Regions from separate parts of the Rahnella sp. WP5 genome, predicted to be linked through region 1. Evidence: predicted binding sites of a transcription regulator. Region 1 holds the regulator's gene; each other region holds the start of a gene.

Region 1 (8,043 bases):
AAGATGGCCGCCACCTTTGCCAGTACGGGCACACCGGCATTCTTTGTGCATCCCGGCGAAGCCAGCCACGGTGATCTGGGCATGGTATCGAAGCAGGATGTCGTCATTCTGATTTCCAACTCCGGCGAAGCCCATGAAATTCTGGGGCTGATACCGGTACTCAAACGCCTGAGCATTACGCTTATCTGCATGACGTCTAACCCCGAAAGCACGATGGGGAAAGCGGCAGATGTTCACCTTTGTGTAAAAGTGCCCAAAGAAGCCTGCCCGCTGGGTCTGGCACCGACCAGCAGCACCACGGCAGTGCTGGTGATGGGCGATGCACTGGCCGTCGCACTGCTTGAAGCACGCGGCTTCACACCGGAAGATTTCGCCCTGTCACATCCTGGCGGAGCACTGGGTCGCAAGCTGTTACTGCGCGTCAGCGATATCATGCACACCGGGGATGAAATTCCGCACGTCAGCCGTGAAGCTTCGTTGCGGGATGCGTTGCTGGAAATCACCCGAAAAAATCTGGGCATGACGGTTATCTGCAACGATTTGATGAAAATCGAAGGGATCTTTACCGATGGGGATTTACGACGCATCTTTGATATGGGCGTCAACATCAATACGGCATCGATTGCGGATGTGATGACGACAGGCGGTATCCGCGTGCGTCCTTCACTGCTGGCGGTTGATGCGCTGAATTTAATGCAGGACAAACACATCACTTGCGTGATGGTTGCTGATGGTGACCAGTTGCTGGGTGTGTTACATATGCACGATATGCTGCGCGCTGGCGTAGTTTAATTGAGGAATTCCCTGAATGAGTAATAGCGCAGCCCTGGTGGAAACCTGCTACGGTCCGGTCAGTGCGCAAGTGCTTGAACGGGCAAAAGCAATCCGCCTGCTGATTTGCGATGTCGATGGCGTTATGTCTGATGGCCTGATCTATATGGGAAATCAGGGAGAAGAGCTGAAAAGTTTCAACGTTCGCGACGGTTACGGTATCCGCTGCCTGCTGACATCCGATATCGAAGTCGCGATTATTACAGGCCGCAATGCGAAATTACTGGAAGATCGCGCTAAAACTCTGGGCATACGCCACTTGTATCAGGGGCAATCTGATAAGCTTTTGGCCTTCCGCGAACTGTTAGATACACTGTCTCTGCGGGCCGAAGAAGTGGCGTACATTGGTGATGACCTGATTGACTGGCCGGTGATGGCCGAAGTAGGTCTCTCTGTCGCGGTTCAGGATGCACATCCTGTTCTGTTACCGAAAGCGCATTATGTTACCCGTATCGCGGGTGGACGTGGTGCAGTACGCGAACTGTGTGATTTGATTCTGCTGGCGCAGGGTAAGCTGGAGGACGCCAAAGGGCTGTCGATATGAGTAAAGCAAAACTTTGGATTATTCTGGCGCTGACTGCCATCGTTCTGGTGCTGATTGGCTGGTCATTATCTGACAACAGCGATGATGTTCCGCAAGCGGTCAATGATCAGGATCCGACTTACCAGACGTCCCACACCGTTACGATGGTGTATGACCCGATGGGCAGCCTGACGTATAAACTGGTTTCAGACCAGGTAAAATATTACACCGCTGATCAGGTGTCATGGTTTACCAATCCGGTCGCGACCATGTATGACAAGAACAAAGTAGCCACCTGGGTATTGCGTTCTGATAAAGCGAAACTGACTCAGGATAAAATGCTCTATCTTTATGGGCATGTGCAGGCAGACAGCCTGACACCTGAGACATCACAGCTGCAAAGAATCAAAACGGACAATGCACGGGTTAACCTGACGACACAGGACGTTGCCTCAGACGATGAAGTGACGTTGTATGGTACAGGTTTTACATCTAACGGCATGAAAATGCGTGGTAATCTGCGTGACAAAACAGCAGAGCTGATCGAAAAGGTAACGACCTCTTATGAAATTCAAAGCAAAAAATAAAATCCGTGATCTCCTGATCGTCAGCTCATTGTTAGCCGTCAGCGTTCCGGCATTTGCCTTAAAAGACGATACAACGAAACCGATCACCATTGATTCAGCAAACCAGGCGCTCGACGTCAATACCAATACCGCGACCTTTACCGGCAATGTGGTCGTCAATCAGGGTACGATCCAGGTTAAAGCCGACAAAGTGGTCGTCATCCGCCCGCAGGGGGTTTCCGGTAAAGAAGTGGTAGAAGGTTACGGCAACCCGGTGACGTTCTACCAGATGCAGGATAACGGTAAGCCGATTAAAGGCCATGCCCAGAAAGTCCGCTATGAAGTGGAAAATGACCTCGTCACGCTGACCGGCAACGCTTACCTTGAGCAACTGGACAGCAATGTGAAAGGCGACCGTATTACCTATCTGGTACAGAAACAGCAAATGGAAGCCTTTAGTGATAAAGGTAACCGTGTGACGACCGTTCTGGTACCTTCGCAGCTGCAACAAAAAACGCCTGCAGCGGGCGGCCAGCCGACCAAAAAGAGTAACTGATATTTTATGGCTAAATTAATCGCAGAGAATCTGGCAAAGGCATACAAAGGCCGTAAGGTCGTTGAAGATGTCAGTCTGATGGTCAACTCGGGTGAAATCGTCGGGTTATTAGGGCCAAACGGTGCGGGTAAAACCACCACCTTTTACATGGTCGTGGGCATCGTCCAGCGCGATGCGGGCCGCATTATCGTTGATGATGAAGACATCAGCCTGCTGCCGCTGCATACCCGCGCCCGTCGCGGTATTGGCTATCTTCCGCAGGAAGCCTCCATTTTCCGTCGTCTGAGCGTATTTGATAACCTGATGGCGGTGCTGCAGATCCGTGACGATCTGACCAAAGAACAGCGTAATGACCGCGCTAATGAATTAATGGAAGAGTTCCATATTTCTCATTTGCGCGATAACCTCGGTCAGTCACTGTCTGGTGGTGAACGCCGTCGTGTTGAAATTGCCCGTGCACTGGCAGCGAACCCTAAATTCATCCTGCTGGATGAACCGTTCGCCGGGGTTGACCCGATTTCCGTTATCGACATCAAAAAAATCATTGAGCATTTACGTGACAGCGGCCTCGGCGTACTGATCACTGACCATAACGTTCGCGAAACACTCGACGTTTGTGAACGCGCGTATATCGTCAGTCAGGGGAAATTGATCGCCCACGGCACGCCAGCCGACATTCTTGCTGATGAACAAGTTAAACGTGTTTATCTTGGTGAAGAATTCCGTCTGTGATCTGTGCCGCCGGAACCGTGCCTGTTTCAACCTACACTGAAACGGGCCGTCTCTGACAGAAGTGTTGCCGTTTTCACTCATCAACGGAATTAAGCCAAGATATGAAGCAAGGTTTGCAACTCAGACTCAGCCAACAACTGGCAATGACTCCTCAGTTACAACAGGCCATCCGCTTGTTGCAACTATCCACGCTTGAGCTCCAGCAGGAGATCCAACTCGCGCTGGAGAGCAACCCTCTGTTGGAACAAACCGACCTTCATGAAGAAATCGACTCGGTAGAAACCACCGACAGCGAAGGGTTAGACACCCGCGAGGCACTCGAGCAGAAAGACATGCCGGAAGAGTTGCCGCTGGACGCCACCTGGGATGAGATTTACACCGCAGGCACGCCGTCAGGCACCGGCAATGATTACAGCGACGATGAGCTACCGATTTACCAGGGCGAAACCACGCAGACACTTCAGGATTACCTGATGTGGCAGGTCGAGCTGACACCGTTCTCTGATACCGATGCCGCGATTGCCACGTCAATCGTCGATGCAGTGGATGACACCGGTTACCTGACCGTCTCCCTTGACGACATTCTCGAAAGCGTCGGTGATGAAAATGTCACCATGGACGAAGTCGAAGCCGTACTTAAGCGCGTTCAGCGTTTTGATCCGGTGGGTGTCGCCGCCCGTGACCTGCGCGACTGCCTGCTGATCCAGCTTTCTCAATATGCGACTGACACGCCTTTCATCACTGAAGCCCGTCTTATCATCAGCGAACATCTCGATTTGCTGGCGAACCATGATTTCCGCGCACTTATGCGATCAACCCGGTTAAAAGAAGATACACTGAAAGGAGCGATGCTCCTGATCCAGTCTCTTGATCCGCGTCCGGGCCAGTCTATCAACACCGGCGAATCCGAATACGTGATCCCGGATGTGCTGGTGCGTAAAGTGTCAGGTGTCTGGGCGGTAGAACTCAATTCCGACAGCATTCCGCGTCTGAAGATTAACCAGCAGTACGCCGCGATGGGGAATTCCGCACGCAGCGACAGCGACGGGCAATTTATCCGCAGCAATCTGCAGGAAGCCAAGTGGTTAATCAAAAGCCTGGAAAGCCGTAACGACACGCTGTTGAAAGTGACGCGCTGCATCGTTGAGCAGCAGCAGGCGTTCTTTGAACTGGGTGAAGAATTTATGAAACCTATGGTGCTGGCAGATATTGCCAGTGCCGTGGAAATGCACGAATCGACGATTTCACGTGTGACGACGCAGAAGTTCCTGCACAGCCCGCGTGGCATTTTCGAACTGAAGTATTTCTTCTCCAGCCATGTCAGTACAGACAGCGGTGGCGAGGCATCGTCAACCGCGATCCGGGCGCTGGTGAAGAAATTAATCGCAGCGGAGAATCCTGTAAAACCGCTCAGTGACAGTAAGTTAGCAACCCTGCTTTCCGATCAGGGAATTATGGTTGCGCGTCGGACTGTCGCTAAATACCGAGAGTCTTTGTCCATCCCGCCCTCAAACCAACGTAAACAGTTAGTTTGACCTCAACAGAGAAGGAAGACATTATGCAGCTCAACATTACCGGACATCACATTGAGATCACGGATCCCCTGAGAGAGTTCATCACGTCGAAGCTGGCTAAGCTTGAGCAGTATTTCGACAGGATTAATCAGGTGTATGTGGTGTTGAGCGTGGAAAAGGTGCAGAAAGTAGCGGAAGCCACTTTGCATGTGAACGGAGGCGAATTACATGCCACCTCGGAACATCAGGATATGTACGCAGCGATTGACGGACTGGTTGATAAACTGGCCCGACAGTTGAATAAACATAAAGACAAACTGAAACAGCACTGACATTCATGTAGCCAACCCTGTGCTACAAACCTTCGGGCATCGGCTTGTGACCTTCGGGAAACGAGCCGATATAGCTTTAAGGGTGAAACAGCGCAAAAGTGAAAGATGACATGATTAACGATACTGCAATGCAATTAACGTCGGTGCTTAATGCCGAATGCACCAAAAGCGGCGTTCATTGCGCCAGCAAAAAACGCGCACTGGAAATCATTAGTGAGTTGGCCGCCAAACAATTAAATTTGTCGCCGCAGGTGATTTTTGACGCCATTTTGACCCGTGAACGTATGGGGAGCACCGGGATCGGTGCCGGGATCGCCATCCCGCACGGTAAGCTGGAAGAAGACACTTTACGTGCCGTCGGCGTATTCATTCAGCTTGAACAACCGATTGCTTTTGACGCCATCGATAATCAGCCGGTAGATTTGCTTTTTGCCTTGCTGGTACCGGCAGATCAATGTAAAACCCATTTACATACATTATCTTTAGTCGCTAAGAAATTAGCTGATAAAACAGTGTGTCGCCGTCTGCGTGGCGCGCAAAGTGACGAAGAACTGTTCCAGATAATGACTGAAAACGAATAAATTGCTGATTCCCGGTACAGTGCCGGGAAAATGAATTCTGCACACTGAATGCCAGGGGAGTGACACCATGGTGCTGATGATTGTCAGCGGCCGTTCCGGTTCCGGGAAGTCGGTTGCCCTACGGGCACTAGAAGACATGGGTTTTTACTGCGTGGATAACCTGCCGGTGGTGTTATTGCCGCAGCTTGCCCAGACCCTTGTTGAACGTAATACATCAGCGGCCGTCAGCATTGACGTCCGTAACATGCCGGAAACACCGGAAGTTTATGAGTATGCGATGTCACAACTGCCGGAGAGCTTCTCACCGCAGTTGTTATTCCTTGATGCCGACCGCAATACTCTGATCCGCCGCTACAGCGACACCCGTCGTCTGCACCCGCTTTCCAGCAAAAACCTGTCCCTCGAAAGTGCCATTGATGAAGAAGCCGATCTGCTCGAACCACTGCGTTCGTCTGCGGATCTGATCATCGACACCTCCGAAATGTCCGTGCATGAACTGGCAGAAATGCTGCGTACCCGTCTGCTGGGTAAACGCGAGCGCGAACTGACGATGGTGTTCGAATCCTTCGGTTTCAAACACGGCATTCCGATTGATGCGGATTACGTTTTCGATGTGCGTTTTCTGCCAAACCCGCACTGGGATCCGAAACTGCGTCCGATGACAGGCCTTGATAAGCCGGTCGCGGCGTTCCTTGACCGTCATACTGAAGTGCACAACTTTATTTACCAGACCCGCAGCTACCTCGAACAATGGCTGCCGATGCTGGAAACGAACAACCGCAGCTATCTGACCGTCGCCATTGGCTGTACCGGCGGTAAACACCGTTCGGTCTATATCGCAGAGCAACTGGCCGACTATTTCCGTTCCCGCGGGAAAAATGTGCAATCCCGCCATCGCACGCTGGAAAAACGCAAATCATGACGGTGAAACAAACGGTAGAAATCAAAAACCGGTTGGGTATGCATGCCCGCCCGGCAATGAAGTTGTTTGAACTGGTGCAGAGCTTTGAATCAGAAGTGATGCTGCGCAACGACACGGGCATTGAAGCAGAAGCCAGCAGTGTCATCGCGCTGCTGATGCTCGATTCCCCGAAAGGTCAGAAAATCGAAATCGAAGCCACCGGCCCCGATGAAGAACAGGCATTGACGGCAGTGGTAAATCTGATTAATTCAGGTTTTGATGAAGACTGATAATTAACGCACTCTTTGAGCCGTATTAAATGCGGCTTAAACAGTCGATTGCAATGGCCTTGAAACTCTCAAAGTTTTCGCTGCTCAGCAAACGGCTCATTGAGCGTTCCCGCACAAACGTCACGAACAAATCGTAAATCGCCATCGCCTCTTCATAATCTGCCTTGCTGATTGCCAGCAGGAAAATCACGTGTGCGGTCTCCCCTTCTCCCCACGCAATGCCCTGCGGAGAGAGCAACGTTATCACCACGGTTTTCTTCGCCAGGAGCCCCAGCGAGTGCGGCAGCGCAATCCCTTCGCCCAGCATGGTCGAGACAATTTCCTCGCGCTCAACCACCGACGGATAAAACGCCTGATCGACATAGCCTTCGGCTTCCAGCTGAGAGCACACATGGCGGAATAACTCCGCCTGCGTCATCGGTTCATCGATGATCATGAAGTGTTTTTCGTCGAAGAATTTTTCCAGCATATAAGGCCGGGTGCGATCCACCAGTACCAGCTTGCCAAGCTGCTCCATCTGGTATTCGGTCGGGAATGGCGACAGCACCACCACCGGTTTATTCTTCTCGCTGATGCGGGCGTTGGAGATAATGAAATCTTCGTCGATGTGTTCCAGTTGTTCGTAATCACGCAACGTCACCACCTGTTTCATCACCAGCTGCGGATATTTGCGGCTAATCTGTGCCTGAATCATACGGATGGTCGAATTGCCGGTGTCGCATACCAGCATCACCTGCGGATGTCGCTGATAACCGATGTTGTAATGCCGCTCCAGCCCGACGCCGATATGCAGCACAAGAAACCCAATCTCGTTTTCACTCAGCGTATACGGCGTGTATTTCCCCCAACTTGAGACCGCCGCCAGCGTAACGTCATAGGCCATCGGATAATGCTGTTTGATGTTATTCAGCAGCGGGTTGGGGATATTAATCTGGTATTTCACCCGCGTAATCATGGTTTTGATATGCGTCAGCAGATCAGCACGCAGCTGTTTATCACCTTGTAAATCATAACTATAGTGCGAATTGATATACGACAGGATGTAATCGACCAGCGATTCGTCATCGTCAGCACTAATGTCCGTTGGCAGGATTTGCTGGACGCGACGCGCGGCGATATTCACCCGCAGATAAGCTTCTTCAGAGGCCGGAATTTCCTTGCCCACCAGACTTTTCAGCTCCGCAGCCAGCCGCACAGAAACGTTTTTGACCGCCGGG
Region 2 (8,043 bases), on a different contig from region 1:
TTTCAGTGAATCCGAACTCTCGCCCCAGGTACGGCCAAGCAGCCAGCGCGGGCCGCTGATCGCCTGTTGCAACGATTGCCCCTGTACTACATGGCGGATAAACACGGCGGCCTGCGTCTGCGGCTGGCCGTCACCCCCCATCGAGCCGTAAACCATGGTGCGCCCGTCGTATAAGCGTGCGGCGGCAGGGTTGAGGGTATGGAACGGTTGCTTGCCCGGTGCCAGCGCCAGTAAATGGCTGGCGTCGAGGCTGAAGGACGCGCCGCGGTTTTGCCACAACACGCCGCTGCCCGGCAGCACCACGCCACTGCCGAACTCGTGATAAATGCTCTGGATAAAAGAAACCGCCAGCCCGCTGCTGTCCATCACGCCCATCCAGACGGTATCGCCCGGCCCTTTACCTTTACCCCAGTCGGCGGCGCTGTGTGGTTTGATGCGGGTCGCAAGAGCATCGAGATACTGCGGATCCAGCAGTTCCTGTGCATCCTGCGTCATCATGCGCGGATCGGTGATAAAGCGATCGCGCAGACCGAACGCCAGTTTGGTGGCTTCCACCACGCTGTGAATGGTGGCACTTTCGTCCATGGTTTCCAGCGGCAAACGGTCAGTCAGGCCGAGGATCGCCAGCGAAACCAGCCCCTGCGTCGGGGGTGTCAGGTTGTAGATTTCGCCTTTACTGTGTTTGAGCCGCAACGGCACACGGCGCTGTGGCTTGTAAGCGGCGAGATCGGCGCGGGTCACTGGCATGCCGAGCTTTTCCATGTCGGCGGCCATATTGTCGGCCAGATGACCGCGATAGAAACTGTTCAGCCCGTCCTCGCACAGCATCGATAACGTCTGCGCCAGTTGCGGCTGAGTGAAGCGGTTTCCGGCGCGGGGCACATCGCCGTTAGGCAGAAAAACATCGGCAAAGCTGCGGAAATCTTTCAGTTCGTGTTGCTTGGCGCGGGTCGCCGCTTCCTGCGATGCTGTCACCGGAATACCATCAGCGGCATAACGGATGGCGTCACGCAGCAGGCGGGAGAGCGGTTTTTGCTCGCCGCCAAATTCAGCCGACACGTTCAGCGCTTCCTGCCAGCCGCCGACGGTGCCCGCTACCGTCAGCGCGGCTTTCGGGCCACGGTGCGGAATGTGCGTTTCACCGGCGTAGAAATCGAGAGAGGCGAGGGAGCCTGCGGCACCGCTGGCGTCTATCGCCACCGGATTGCCCTGCGGCGGCACGATCAGCCAGAAGCCATCGCCCCCCAGCCCGTTCATGTGCGGATAGACCACGGCAATCGTCGCGGCCGCAGCCACCATGGCCTCGATGGCATTGCCGCCTTCACGCAATACCGCAAGCGCACTCTGGCTCGCCAGATGATGAGGTGTGACCGCCATGCCCAGCGGTGCGCTGTTACTGTTAATCATGCGATGTCCTTTTTAGAAACGCTTTTTTATGCTGCCCGTGCTTGCAGGGTTGTGGGCGCGTAGGGATAAAGTTAAGCAAGAGGTGTTCCACATCGGCAAAACCTTGCAGCTTTAGCGCTAATTTCTCTTGCATTGGCAAGCATAGTGCATGGTATGTTCCGCTGATTTACTGAAACATTGGTTACAAAAGGGCCAGAGATGAAACAGATTGATGAGCGTCTGCGTGACCATTACGCAGAACTGACGCCGCAGGAACAGCGGGTGGCCGACTTTATTTTTGCCAGTATTGACGACCTGATGAGCTATAACAGCGCCGAACTGGCGCGGCTTAGCGGCGTATCGAAAGCCACGGTCAGCCGCCTGTTCAAACGCCTCGGTTACCCGAGCTACCGCGATATGCGCGATGAAATGCGCACCCTGCGCCAGAGCGGGATGCCGCTGACCGACAGCCGCGACGCGGTGCAAGGTAACACCTTGTTATCACGGCACTATAAACAGGAAATGGCCAACCTGACGCAGTGGATTAACCAGATTGATGGCACCCAGTTCGGTGCGCTGATCGCCGCCCTGAATCAGGCGCGGCAAGTACGTTTGCTGGGTTTTCGTAACAGTTACCCGGTGGCGCTGCACCTGCGTCAGCAACTGATTCAGGTACGTGCTGGCGTGATGATAATGCCGCAGCCGGGGCAAACGCTGGCGGAAGAACTGGTGGATCTTACCGCGCAGGACGTGGTGATTTTCGTCGCTTTCCGCCGCAGGCCGCGCATGGCGAAGGCAATTCTGATGCAGTTACAGTCACTTGGCGTGCCGGTGTTGCTGATTTGCGAGCCGCAGGCGCAGACACTTATCCCGCTGGCAACCTGGCATCTGGCTGCTCCGCTCGACAGCGTATCGGCGTTCGACAGTTATTCTTCTGCCATGAGTCTGGCGAATTTGCTCAGCAATGCATTGCTGCACGATATGCTCGCTTCAGGCCGCCAGCGTATTCATCAGATAAGCGATTTGTATAACGATCTGGATGAGCTGGAGCAGCGCTGATTCCCGTTTGAAGAACAAATCGGGCGCTTTTCTGGTGCTTTCGCACAATTTCAGTGCATCATATTTTTCATTGGTTCACGCTTTTTGCCCTGATTCAGGGCAAAAAAACCTCTTCTGATCGCGCCTCTCATTGTCTAATTCCTTGTCATACCGTGACTTTGTGCACAATTTTTCTGCTGCCCAGCTTTTGGCACATTCGTTGCAAAGCTATAAACATAAGAATCTATCGTTCCAAAAACCTTTCACCGGAGATAATCTATGAACATGAACAAACGGCTGTTGGCATGGGCAGGTGCGGCAATGCTGGTGCTTCAGGCATCCAGCGTAATGGCGGATCAGTTGCAGGATATTCAGAAACGTGGCGTGCTGCGTGTGGCTGTTCCTCAGGATTTCCCGCCGTTTGGTTCGGTGAGCAAGGATTTGCAGCCGGAAGGTTATGACATCGATATGGCGCATTATCTGGCCGATAAGATGAAACTTAAGTTGCAACTGGTGCCGGTCACCAGCGCCAACCGCGTGCCTTATCTGCAAACGGATAAAGTCGATCTGGTGATTTCAAGCCTGGGTAAAAACGCTGAGCGCGAAAAAGTCATCGACTTCAGCAACGCTTACGCACCGTTCTTCCTTGGCGTGTTTGGTGCCCAGGGTGACAAACTGTCCGACCTGAAAGAACTGTCCGGTAAAACCATCGGCGTGACCCGTGGCGCGGTGGAAGATCTGGCACTGACCGGCGTGGCACCGAAAGATGCCAAAATTCAGCGGTATGAAGACAACAACACCACGCTGTCTGCATACCTTTCCGGCCAGGTGGAATACATCGCTACCGGCAACCTGGTGGTCGCCGCGATTGCCCGCATGAACCCGGCCAAAGCACCGGTTTCGAAAGTGATGCTGAAAGATTCACCATGCTACGTCGGTCTGCGTAAAGACGAGCCCGCGCTGAAAGACAAAGTGAATGAACTGATCGCCGAAGGCATCAAAGACAAGACGCTGAATACACTGTCTGAAAAATGGATGAAGGCACCGCTGCCAGCGTCCATCGGCGCGTGATCAGAGGCCTGACGGAGATCTTTCATGACCTATCAGCTTAACTTTAGCGCGCTATGGCCTTATATGCCGGAACTGCTGGCCGGTTTATGGACCACCATTGAGCTGACGGTAATGGCAACGGTTGGCGGTGTCGCAATAGGGATTTGCGGCGCGGCCATCCGCTGCGGCAACCATAAAACCCTGCGTGCGGTCTGGGGCGTGTATGTCGAAGCCATCCGTAATACGCCGTTTGTGGTGCAGCTGTTTTTCATTGTCTTTGGCCTGCCAGCCATTGGCCTGAAAATGACTGCCGGTGAAGCGGCGCTGCTGGCGATGCTGATTAACCTCGGCGCCTACAGCACGGAGATTATCCGCGCCGGTATTCAGGTGACGCCGAAAGGTCAGTGGGAAGCCGGGCGCGTGCTGGGATTAACCCGCAGTCAGACGTTCCTGCGCATCGTGCTGCCGCCGTCGCTGAAACGCATTTATCCGTCGCTGGTCAGCCAGTGCATTATCGTGATGCTCGGATCTTCCGTGGTATCGCAGGTGTCCTATGAAGAACTGACGTTTGCCGCGAACTTAATTCAGTCGCGCACCTTCCTCAGTTTTGAAGTGTATCTGGTCACCACGTTGTTTTATTTGTTGCTGTCGGTTGCGATGCGTCAGTTGTTGCTGCTGGCCGGACGCCGTGTCTTTGGGAGTGAAAACTGATGATGACCTTCACCGACTGGGACATTGTGCGCAATCTCCTGCTGGCGGCGCGCTGGACGTTATTGTTGTCGCTGACCGCTTTTATCGGCGGCACGCTGGTGACGTTGCCGTTGCTGTTACTGCGTCTCACCAAACGCCGCTGGCCGACGCTTTTTGTCCGTCTGTATTCCGAGCTGTTTCAGGGCACGCCGCTGCTGATGCAGCTATTCCTGGCCTTCTTTGGTCTTGGCCTGTTTGGGATTAATGTCAGCCCGTGGACCGCCGCCGCGCTGGCGTTGACGCTGTATACCAGCGCTTATCTGGTGGATATCTGGAGCGGCAGTATTGCCGCATTACCGAAAGGCCAGTGGGAAGCGTCGCGCTGTCTCGGCCTGAATTTCGGTCAGACGTTATGGCGGGTGATCACCCCGCAGGCGTTGCGCATTGCTATCGCGCCGACTGTCGGGTTTTCCGTGCAGGTGGTGAAGGGGACCGCGCTGGCCTCGATTATCGGTTTTGTCGAACTGACCAAAGCCGGAACGATGCTGAACAACGTGACGTATGAGCCGTTCAAAGTGTTTGGATTAGTGGCGCTGGGCTACTTCCTGATGTGCTATCCGCTGTCCCGTTACAGCCAGCATTTAGAAAAATCATTGCGTGGAGAGAAACAGTAATGCCACTGATCACCATCAACCAGGTTCAGAAATTTTACGGTCAGAACCACGTACTGAAAGGCGTGGATCTGGATATTGACAGCGGCGAAGTGATTTCGATCATCGGCCGCAGCGGTTCAGGCAAAAGTACGCTGTTGCGCTGCATGAACGGGCTGGAAGGCTATCAGGAAGGCAGCATCAAACTCGGCGGGATGACCATTACCGACCGCGATTCTCAGGCGCGTGACATCAGCCGTTCCGTGGGCATGGTGTTCCAGAGTTTCAATCTTTTCCCGCACATGACCGCGCTGGAAAACGTCATGCTGGCGCCACGCCGCGTGCTGAAAAAGTCCGCTGCCGAATGCCGTGAACTGGCCGCGCAGATGCTGGCGAAAGTCGGTCTGGCGGATCGCATGGATTATTACCCGTCGAATCTTTCCGGCGGCCAGCAGCAACGCGTGGCGATTGCCCGTGCGCTGGCCATGAACCCGAAAGTGCTGCTGTGTGATGAAATCACCTCGGCGCTGGATCCGGAACTGGTCGGCGAAGTATTGAAAGTGCTCGAGCAACTGGCGAAAGAAGGCATGACGCTGGTGCTGGTGACACACGAAATGAATTTTGCCCGCGAAGTGGGCGACCGCGTGGTGTTTATGCATCAGGGCACCGTGTGGGAACAGGGCGAAAGCCGGGCGCTGTTTGCCAATCCGCAAACGCCGGAGTTAAAACAATTTATAGCATCCGTACGCGGCCTTACTGAGGCTGCCGCAAGCTAACATCGTAAAGGATTAACTATGTCAGATTTCATCTCTCCCGGACAAATCAACCCGCCAACCCGTCTGCTGATGGGGCCGGGACCCATCAATGCCGATCCGCGCGTACTGCGGGCGATGGCGAGTCAACTGGTCGGGCAATATGATCCGGTGATGACCGGCTACATGAACGAAGTGATGGCGCTGTACCGCGCCTTGTACAAAACCGACAATCAGTGGACGTTCCTGATCGACGGCACCTCGCGCGCCGGTATCGAAGCCGTGCTGCTTTCCGGCATCCGTCCGGGCGACAAAGTGCTGGTGCCGGTGTTTGGTCGTTTCGGTCATCTGCTGTGCGAAATTGCCCGTCGCTGTCGTGCGGAAGTTCATACCGTCGAAGTGCCGTGGGGCGAAGTGTTTGATCCGCAGCAAATCGAAGATGCGATTAAATCCGTTAAACCGCGCTGGTTGCTGACCGTGCAGGGCGATACCTCCACCACCATGTTGCAGCCGCTGGAGCAACTGGGTGAAATCTGCCGCCGTCACGGCGTGCTGTTCTACTCCGATGCCACGGCGTCCTTTGGCGGTAACCCGCTGGAAACCGACGCATGGGGTTTAGACGCCGTATCTGCCGGTTTGCAAAAATGCCTCGGCGGTCCGTCAGGCAGTTCGCCGGTGACCATCAGCCCGCGCTTTGAAGAACAAATCCGTCGCCGTAAATGTGTCGAGCAAGGTATCCGTACCGCCGACCATGCCGACGGCGACGACGAGATGATCTACTCCAACTATTTCGATCTGGGGATGATCATGGATTACTGGGGGCCGGAGCGTCTTAACCACCATACCGAAGCCACCAGCATGCTGTTTGCGGCGCGTGAATGTGCGCGCATCATTCTGGAAGAAGGGCTGGATACCGGCATCGCCCGTCATAAATTACATGGCGGCGCATTACTGGCAGGCATTCAGGGCATGGGGCTGGAAGTGTTCGGCGACCTGAATAACCGCATGAGCAATGTGCTCGGCGTAGTCATTCCACCGGGCATCCACGGCGAACAGGTTCGCCAGATGATGCTTAATGATTTCAGCATTGAAATCGGCACCTCATTTGGTCCGCTGGCCGGGAAAATCTGGCGTATCGGCACCATGGGTTACAACGCGCGTAAAGACTGCGTGTTGCAAACGCTGGTGGCGCTTGAAGCGGTGCTCAACCGTCTCGGCTTTGCGTCAAAATACGGTGCAGGGGCGCAGGGTGCCTGGGATCATTACGCGGGAGGTCAGTAATGGCTGAAGCTTTTACGCTGGCTGCGGTTTCAGAAAGCGCAAAGCTTGCCGCTGAACGGGTGATGGCGCGTTGCGACGCACTCGCCGCCATCAGCGAAACGCCGGGACAACTGACCCGCGTCTATCTCTCGCCGGAACATTTGCAGGCTAACCGACAGGTGGGCGAGTGGATGGAAGCGGCCGGGATGCGTGTCTGGCAGGACAGCGTCGGCAATATCTGCGGGCGCTATGAAGGGCTGGATGCGACAGCACCGGCCATTTTGCTGGGATCACATCTCGACAGCGTGCGTAATGCCGGGCGTTACGACGGCCCGCTGGGGGTGCTGACCGCGCTGGAAGTGGTGGCGCATTTACATCAGAACGGCATTCGTTTGCCGATGGCGGTGGAAATTGTCGGGTTCTGCGATGAGGAAGGCACACGTTTTGGCATCACGCTGCTCGGCAGTCGTGGACTGACCGGTACCTGGCCCGCGGACTGGCTGGAACGTCAGGACGCGCAGGGGATTTCGGTCGCCCAGGCGATGCGTGACGTCGGGCTGGACCCGCTGAGAATCGGCGCATCACAGCGTGCGGTCAGCGACTTTTGCGCTTACCTGGAATTGCACATCGAGCAGGGGCCGTGCCTGCAAACGGCGGATGTGCCGCTCGGCGTGGTCACGGCGATTAACGGCGCGCGTCGCCTGAATTGTGAATTTACCGGTCACGCCGGTCATGCCGGCACCGTACCGATGGGGCAGCGACAGGACGCGCTGACTGCCGCCGCCGAATGGACGCTGGCCATTGAAAGTATCACCACCGCCACCGGCCGCAATCTGGTGGCGACAGTGGGCACGCTGGAATGCCTGCCGGGTGCGGTGAATGTCATTCCGGGACAGGTGAAATTGTCGCTGGATGTACGCGGACCGCGTGATGATGATTTATCGGCACTGCTGGAAACGCTGCTGGCGAAGGGCCGCGATATTGCTGCACGTCGCGGGCTGACGTTTGCCGCCGAACAGTTTTATGGCATCAGCGCGACTGAATGTAACGACGGTTTGCAGCATCGTCTCAGTCAGAGCGTTTTACACTTGCAGGGACAGGCGATGTCGCTGCCAAGCGGCGCAGGGCATGACGCGATTGCTATCGCTGAATGCTGGCCGGTCGGCATGTTGTTTGTGCGCTGTAAGGACGGCATCAGCCATCATCCCGATGAATCG
Region 3 (8,043 bases), on a different contig from region 1:
CAGCAACATCATCAAAGAACACGGCCTGATCGGCGGTGAATCCTTCTTTCTTCAGAACATGCCGGAAAATTTCGGGCTCCGGTTTGCGCATACCCAAATTTTGCGAGAGGTACATCGCGTCGGTATTGGCTTCGATTTCAGGATAATGATGAGGCCAGAAATCCAGATGTAAGCGGTTGGTATTAGAAAGCACGACGACACGATGACCTTCTTCGCGCAGTTTCTGAAACAGGGCAATGACCTCAGGACGCAGACCAACAAACACCGCATGCCAGCCCGCACTGAATTGTTCAAAGCTTAGTGCGATACCCATTTCATGACATAAATCGGCAGCAAACTGTTCGTCGCTGATTTCACCACGCTCGTGTTTCTGGAACACCTCGCCCATTGAAAACCGCTCGGTCAGCGTCGCCAGCGGGGTGCCACTCAGATGGCTCCACACCCCCAGCACTCGTTTGAAATCAATATCAATAATGACGTTTCCCATATCAAAAATGTACAGCATTGCACGCTCCTGATTTCAAAGATGACAGTTAACTTTAGCGGTAAAACGTACAAGTGAACAGGGGCAACGCGACGGGGCGTAACGAACGGAGGAGAAAAAAACATAAAAAAAACAGGGTACCCGAAGGCACCCTGTTTCTGTGTAACGGCAAACGTTAAAGAAGATTAACCTTCTTTAGGACCACGCATTGCACGTTTACGATCGTTCTCGGTCAGGTGACGTTTACGGATACGCACAGACAGAGGAGTCACTTCGACCAGTTCGTCATCATCGATGAATTCCAGAGCTTGCTCCAGAGACATTTTGATAGCAGGAACCAGAGTCGTTGCTTCGTCAGTACCGGACGCACGCATGTTAGTCAGTTTCTTACCGGTCAGGCAGTTCACGGTCAGGTCGTTAGAACGTGAGTGAATACCGATGATCTGGCCTTCATACACTTCTGCGCCGTGGCCCAGGAACAATTTACCGCGGTCTTGCAGGCTGAACAGTGCGAACGCAACAGCTTTACCCTGACCGTTGGAGATCAGCACGCCGTTCTGACGCTGGCCGATTTCGCCCGGACGAACGTCATCGTAGTGGCTGAACGTGGAGTACAGCAGACCGGTACCGGAAGTCATGGTCATGAATTCGGTACGGAAGCCGATCAGGCCACGTGCTGGGATCAGGTAATCAAGACGGATACGACCTTTACCGTCTGGGATCATGTCTTTGACATCGCCTTTACGCTCACCCATGGCCTGCATAACAGAACCCTGGTGTTGCTCTTCGATATCCAGTGTCACGTTCTCGAATGGCTCTTGCATGCGGCCATCGATTTTACGGTTGATTACTTTAGGACGGGAAACCGCCAGCTCGAAACCTTCACGACGCATATTTTCGATCAGAACCGACAGGTGAAGTTCACCACGGCCTGAAACACGGAATGCATCAGCATCTTCAGTTTCTTCAACACGCAATGCAACGTTGTGCACCAGCTCTTTGTTCAGACGGTCAAGGATCTGACGTGAAGTCACATACTTACCTTCTTTACCACAGAACGGAGAGGTGTTTACGTTGAAGTACATGGTTACTGTTGGTTCATCAACGCTCAGCGCAGGCAGAGCTTCAACATTCGCCGGATCACAGATTGTGTCGGAAATGTTCAGTTCGCCCAGGCCGGTGATTGCGATGATGTCGCCCGCTTCAGCAACGGTGGCTTCGATACGCTCAAGACCCATGTGGGTCAGAACTTTACCGACTTTACCGTTGCGGGTTTTGCCTTCGCTGTCGATGACAGTGATTTGCTGGTTAGGCTTAACGGTACCGCGTTTGATGCGGCCGATGCCGATGACGCCAACATAGTTGTTGTAGTCCAGCTGAGAGATTTGCATCTGGAACGGTGCTTCCATCTCAACTTGTGGCGGAGATACGTGGTCAACGATCGCCTGGTACAGCGGGGTCATATCTTCGGCCATATCGTTATGGTCGTTACCCGCGATACCCATCAGTGCTGATGCATAGATGATTGGGAAATCGAGTTGTTCGTCGGTTGCGTCCAGGTTTACAAACAGGTCGAAGACCTGATCGACAACCCAGTCAGGACGCGCGCCAGGGCGGTCAACCTTGTTGATTACCACGATCGGTTTCAGACCATTAGCGAAGGCTTTTTTGGTCACGAAACGGGTTTGCGGCATTGGGCCATCCATTGCATCCACAACCAGCAGCACCGAGTCGACCATTGACATCACACGCTCTACCTCACCGCCGAAGTCGGCGTGTCCTGGGGTATCCACGATGTTGATGCGGTAGTCTTTCCAATTAATGGCGGTGTTTTTTGCGAGGATGGTAATCCCACGCTCTTTCTCCAAATCGTTGGAGTCCATTACGCGTTCAGTGGCTTCTACACGCTCTCCGAAAGTACCGGATTGTTGCAGCAGCTTGTCGACCAGGGTGGTTTTACCATGGTCAACGTGGGCAATAATGGCGATGTTACGCAAATTTTCGATCACAGCTTTGCCTCAGGCATTAGAAATAGCGCGCTATTGTACACGTATTAAGCGAGGTTCTAAACAAGATCACAAGGATCTTGTTGAAACAACTTATGGATGGCTACTTTGTGATCCCTTTCACGGTGCAAAAAGACCACTGAACCATTATGACGCACCATTATAGTGCTTTCACTCTCACAGTTAGCACCATTTTAGTGCGAGAATTCCGTTATGGTGCATACTTGTCGAGTGCAAAAGCCCTGTAAAATGGCGTTGTTTGCATTTTCTCAAAGTTGGCACAGTTTTCGCTAATAGTTTTTAGAGTAAAAGTTTTTTAGGGTAAAAAATTTTTTACAGGGTGAAGAGCCTGACCAGACAAATAATAGCGCTGTTCAGTCTACACGCCAGTTCCAGTAAGGCTGTTATTTCCAACTAAAGACCAAAAATGGTTATTCGTTCCACGACGATAATGAGAAATTCGGGAGAACTAGTATGTCCGCTGAACACGTTTTGACGATGCTGAATGAGCATGAAGTGAAATTCGTAGATTTACGCTTCACTGATACCAAAGGCAAAGAACAGCACGTCACCATTCCTGCGCACCAGGTTAGCGCTGACTTCTTCGAAGAAGGCAAAATGTTTGACGGCTCTTCAATCGGTGGCTGGAAAGGCATTAACGAATCTGACATGGTCTTGATGCCAGATGCGAGCACTGCTGTTCTTGACCCATTCTACGAAGAAACTACCCTGATCATTCGTTGCGACATCCTTGAGCCAACCACGCTGCAAGGTTATGACCGCGACCCACGTTCTACCGCAAAACGTGCAGAAGATTTCCTGCGCTCTTCCGGTATCGCGGACACCGTTCTGTTCGGGCCAGAGCCAGAATTCTTCCTGTTTGATGATGTGCGCTTCGGCAGCAGCATCTCCGGTTCTCACGTCGCTATCGATGATATCGAAGGCGCATGGAACTCAAGCACCAAATACGAAGGCGGCAACAAAGGCCACCGTCCTGCAGTAAAAGGCGGTTACTTCCCGGTTCCTCCGGTCGACTCCTCTCAGGATCTGCGTTCTACCATGTGTCTGACCATGGAAGAAATGGGTCTGGTTGTTGAAGCTCACCACCACGAAGTGGCAACCGCTGGTCAGAACGAAGTGGCAACCCGCTTCAACACCCTGACTAAAAAAGCTGACGAAATCCAAATCTACAAATACGTGGTTCACAACGTGGCTCACGCATTTGGCAAAACTGCGACCTTCATGCCAAAACCAATGTTTGGCGATAACGGTTCAGGTATGCACTGCCACATGTCTCTGTCCAAGAACGGTAACAACCTGTTCGCTGGCGACAAATACGGCGGCCTGTCTGAAATGGCACTGTTCTACATCGGCGGTATCATTAAGCACGCTAAAGCAATCAACGCCTACGCTAACCCGACCACCAACTCCTACAAGCGTCTGGTCCCGGGCTATGAAGCGCCAGTAATGCTGGCTTACTCTGCGCGTAACCGTTCTGCATCCATCCGTATTCCACACGTATCAACGCCTAAAGCGATGCGTATCGAAGCACGTTTCCCTGATCCAGCGGCTAACCCATACCTGGCGTTTGCTGCACTGATGATGGCTGGCCTGGACGGTATCATCAACAAGATCCACCCTGGCGATGCGATGGACAAAAACCTGTATGACCTGCCACCGGAAGAAGAAGCAGAAATTCCAAAAGTTGCAGGTTCACTGGAAGAAGCCCTGAACGCACTGAACGAAGACCGCGAGTTCCTGACCCGTGGTGGCGTGTTCACTGACGACGCTATCGATGCTTATATCGGTCTGCGTAAAGAAGAAATGGACCGCGTGCGCATGACTCCGCATCCGGTTGAGTTCGAACTGTACTACAGCGTTTAATTTTTCGATTAAACCGGACTCAGCGTTCGTCTTCGGGCTGGCGCTGAGGGTAATACCCGACTGAAGGCCTGTGTTCACAAACCCTTCAGCGTCAAAATTAAGTAAGACGATTTATATTTGTTGCCGTGGAAACTTTCAGCCCATCTCCGGATGGGCTTTTTTCTCCACACTCTTTCCTGCTCAACCCCTCTGACCCGTGATTTCACCGGGTAGCGAGATAAAATGCACCAATCAGGTGCGGGAGACTGCGGTATGGCAACTGGCAAACTGCCCGATGCTGGGCAGATCCTGAATTCCTTAATCAACAGCGTTCTGCTGTTAGACGACGAATTGGCTGTGCATTATGCCAATCCGGCAGCTCAGCAGTTACTGGCGCAAAGTTCCCGAAAGCTTTTTGGCACCCCTTTGCCAGAACTGGTGGGATATTTTTCGCTGAACATCGAATTAATGCGTGAAAGTCTGACAGCCGGACAGGGCTTTACAGACAGTGAAGTGACGCTGGTCGTAGACGGCCGCGCGCATGTGTTGTCGCTGACCGCACAGATGCTGCCAGAAGGTTTCATTCTGGTGGAACTGGCGCCGATGGATAATCAGCGCCGCCTGAGCCAGGAACAATTACAGCACGCTCAACAGGTTGCTGCGCGTGATTTGATCCGCGGTCTGGCACATGAAATCAAGAATCCGCTCGGCGGGTTGCGTGGCGCAGCACAATTATTATCCAGAGCGCTGCCCGATCCGGCCTTGCTGGAATATACGAAAGTCATTATTGAGCAGGCTGACCGTCTGCGTAATCTGGTCGACAGATTGCTGGGCCCGCAACGTCCGAGCCAGCATGTGACACAAAGTATTCACCAGGTTGCGGAACGGGTTTGCCAACTGGTCTCGATGGAGAAGCCGGATAACGTTCAGCTGGTGCGGGACTATGATCCGAGCCTGCCTGAACTGGCGCACGACCCCGATCAGATAGAACAGATTTTGTTAAACATCACCCGCAACGCATTACAGGCGCTGGGGGAGGAAGGCGGCACAATTACATTACGCACGCGTACTGCTTTCCAGATTACGTTACACGGCGTGCGTTATCGTCTGGTGGCCCGTATCGATATTGAAGATGATGGCCCCGGCGTACCGGCGCATTTGCAGGACACCCTTTTTTACCCCATGGTCAGTGGCCGCGAAGGGGGCACCGGTTTGGGCCTGTCCATCGCGCGCAGTTTGATTGATCAGCATTCGGGTAAAGTTGAATTTAACAGTTGGCCAGGACATACCGAATTCTCGGTATTCCTGCCTATTCGCCAGTGAGGTTCTTATGCAACGAGGGATAGTCTGGATCGTCGATGACGATAGCTCCATCCGCTGGGTACTTGAACGTGCGCTCACTGGAGCCGGTTTGACCTGCACCACGTTTGACAGCGGCAATGAAGTGCTTGATGCCATTGCGACTCAAACCCCTGACGTTTTGTTATCAGATATCCGCATGCCCGGGATGGACGGTTTAGCGCTGTTAAAGCAGATTAAACAACGTCACCCGATGCTTCCGGTCATCATAATGACAGCGCACTCCGATCTGGATGCTGCAGTCAGCGCCTATCAGCAAGGTGCGTTTGATTATCTGCCAAAACCGTTCGACATTGATGAAGCCGTGGCACTGGTTGAACGAGCCATCAGTCATTATCAGGAACAACAGCAACCGGCACGCAGCCAGCCTGCGAGTGGCCCGACCGCAGACATTATCGGTGAAGCGCCCGCTATGCAGGACGTATTTCGCATCATCGGCCGTTTGTCCCGTTCTTCAATCAGCGTGCTGATTAATGGGGAATCCGGTACCGGTAAAGAGCTGGTCGCTCACGCCTTACACCGCCACAGCCCGCGCGCCAAAGCGCCCTTTATCGCGCTGAATATGGCTGCTATCCCGAAAGACCTGATTGAGTCCGAATTATTCGGCCACGAGAAAGGGGCGTTTACCGGCGCCAACACCGTCCGTCAGGGACGTTTTGAACAAGCCGATAACGGCACGCTGTTCCTCGATGAAATCGGGGATATGCCGCTTGATGTGCAAACCCGTCTGCTTCGCGTGCTGGCAGATGGCCAGTTCTATCGTGTTGGCGGTTATGCGCCGGTAAAAGTGGACGTGCGTATTATCGCTGCGACTCACCAGAATCTGGAGCTACGGGTTCAGGAAGGGAAATTCCGCGAGGATTTATTCCACCGCCTGAACGTTATCCGCGTCCATCTGCCGCCGCTGCGTGAACGTCGTGAAGACATCCCGCGTCTGGCGCGTTACTTCCTGCAAGTCGCGGCTAAAGAGCTGGGTGTGGAAGCAAAAAACCTGCATCCGGAAACAGAAACGGCACTGACGCGATTGCCATGGCAGGGCAACGTGCGCCAGCTGGAAAACACCTGCCGCTGGCTCACCGTCATGGCGGCGGGTCAGGAAGTGCTGATTCAGGATTTACCCAGCGAACTGTTTGAGACCTCGGCCCCTGAAACCGGTGGTCAGAGTCTGCCAGACAGTTGGGCGACATTGCTGGCACAATGGGCAGACCGTGCGCTGCGTTCCGGTCATCAAAACCTGCTGTCAGAAGCGCAACCTGAAATGGAACGTACATTACTGACCACGGCGCTACGCCATACACAGGGACATAAACAGGAAGCGGCACGGTTGCTGGGCTGGGGGCGAAATACCCTGACCCGAAAACTGAAAGAACTGGGCATGGAATAAAAGTCCTCGCACCAGACAGCAAAACAGCCGCTTATGCGGCTGTTTTTATTTGCAGAGCAGACTGTCAGATAACGCGGGAGAATTGTTGCTGGCGCACCTGACGTCGCAGATAAATATCAAAGCACATACAGATATTACGGATCAGCAAACGCCCGCGCGGTGTCACCTGAATATGTGTGCCACTCACCTCAACCAGCCCGTCTTCAGCCAGCGGCTTCAGCAGTGCCAGATCATCAGCAAAATAATCGGTAAAACGAATGTCGTAACGCTGTTCGATATCAGCAAAATTCAACTCAAAATGGCAGATCAGAGATTTAATGACATCGCGACGAAGGCAGTCATCATTCGTCATTTCCAGACCCCGCCATAAGGCATGTCCCTGCTCTTCCACATGAGCGTAATAGGTTTTGATATCTTTTTCGTTCTGCGCGTAGGTATCGCCGAGCATGCTGATGGCCGAAACGCCCATTCCCAGCAAATCACTGTCGCCCTGTGTGGTGTAGCCCTGGAAATTACGGTGCAATTTGCCTTCGCGCTGGGCAATCGCCAGTTCGTCTTCAGGGCGAGCAAAGTGATCCATCCCGATAAAGCGATAGCCGAAACCGGTCAGTGAAGCGATGGTTTCCTGCAAAATTTTCAATTTCTCTTCCGCGCCAGGCAAATCAGCATCTTTGATTTTGCGCTGAGCGGCGAACAATTTTGGCATGTGCGCATAATTGAACACACTCAGACGATCAGGGTTGAGCTCTGCCACACGCTGCAGCGTGTAAGCAAAACTTTCTGCCGTTTGTTTCGGCAGACCGTAAATCAGATCGATATTAGTCGAGTTGAAACCCAGCGCCCGGGCGCGTGCAATGAGGGCAAAGATGAAATCTTCATCCTGCTCACGGTTAACCAGAAGCTGCACTTCTTTGTTGAAATCCTGGACCCCCATACTCAGGCGGTTA

The links. Region 1 encodes sigma-54, which starts transcription at its own class of promoters, with help from an activator protein. Its sites were predicted from a motif close to GTTGGCACANNTTTCGCTNT; they were not measured.
Region 2: the regulator sigma-54 is predicted to act here: its motif matches at 1,480-1,499, upstream of EX31_RS21130 (gamma-glutamyltransferase family protein).
Region 3: the regulator sigma-54 is predicted to act here: its motif matches at 2,765-2,784, upstream of glnA (glutamate--ammonia ligase).

What each region holds. Positions count from the first base shown of each region.
Region 1 is NZ_JQJR01000012.1:145,062-153,104, reverse strand. Features, by position in the region: gene kdsD (arabinose-5-phosphate isomerase KdsD) at 1-792, shown strand, start outside; gene kdsC (3-deoxy-manno-octulosonate-8-phosphatase KdsC) at 809-1,375, shown strand; gene lptC (LPS export ABC transporter periplasmic protein LptC) at 1,372-1,941, shown strand; gene lptA (lipopolysaccharide ABC transporter substrate-binding protein LptA) at 1,919-2,476, shown strand; gene lptB (LPS export ABC transporter ATP-binding protein) at 2,483-3,208, shown strand; gene rpoN (RNA polymerase factor sigma-54) at 3,310-4,743, shown strand; gene hpf (ribosome hibernation promoting factor) at 4,767-5,054, shown strand; gene ptsN (PTS IIA-like nitrogen regulatory protein PtsN) at 5,153-5,635, shown strand; gene rapZ (RNase adapter RapZ) at 5,703-6,557, shown strand; gene npr (PTS phosphocarrier protein NPr) at 6,554-6,826, shown strand; gene EX31_RS12375 (BglG family transcription antiterminator) at 6,852-8,043, opposite strand, start outside.
Region 2 is NZ_KN050720.1:862,754-870,796, reverse strand. Features, by position in the region: gene EX31_RS21130 (gamma-glutamyltransferase family protein) at 1-1,407, opposite strand, end outside; gene EX31_RS21125 (MurR/RpiR family transcriptional regulator) at 1,606-2,445, shown strand; gene EX31_RS21120 (transporter substrate-binding domain-containing protein) at 2,704-3,495, shown strand; gene EX31_RS21115 (amino acid ABC transporter permease) at 3,520-4,185, shown strand; gene EX31_RS21110 (amino acid ABC transporter permease) at 4,188-4,838, shown strand; gene EX31_RS21105 (amino acid ABC transporter ATP-binding protein) at 4,838-5,590, shown strand; gene EX31_RS21100 (pyridoxal-phosphate-dependent aminotransferase family protein) at 5,609-6,847, shown strand; gene hpxK (allantoate amidohydrolase) at 6,847-8,043, shown strand, end outside.
Region 3 is NZ_JQJR01000020.1:27,002-35,044, forward strand. Features, by position in the region: gene yihX (glucose-1-phosphatase) at 1-505, opposite strand, end outside; gene typA (ribosome-dependent GTPase TypA) at 670-2,493, opposite strand; gene glnA (glutamate--ammonia ligase) at 2,965-4,374, shown strand; gene glnL (nitrogen regulation protein NR(II)) at 4,627-5,676, shown strand; gene glnG (nitrogen regulation protein NR(I)) at 5,684-7,096, shown strand; gene hemN (oxygen-independent coproporphyrinogen III oxidase) at 7,161-8,043, opposite strand, start outside.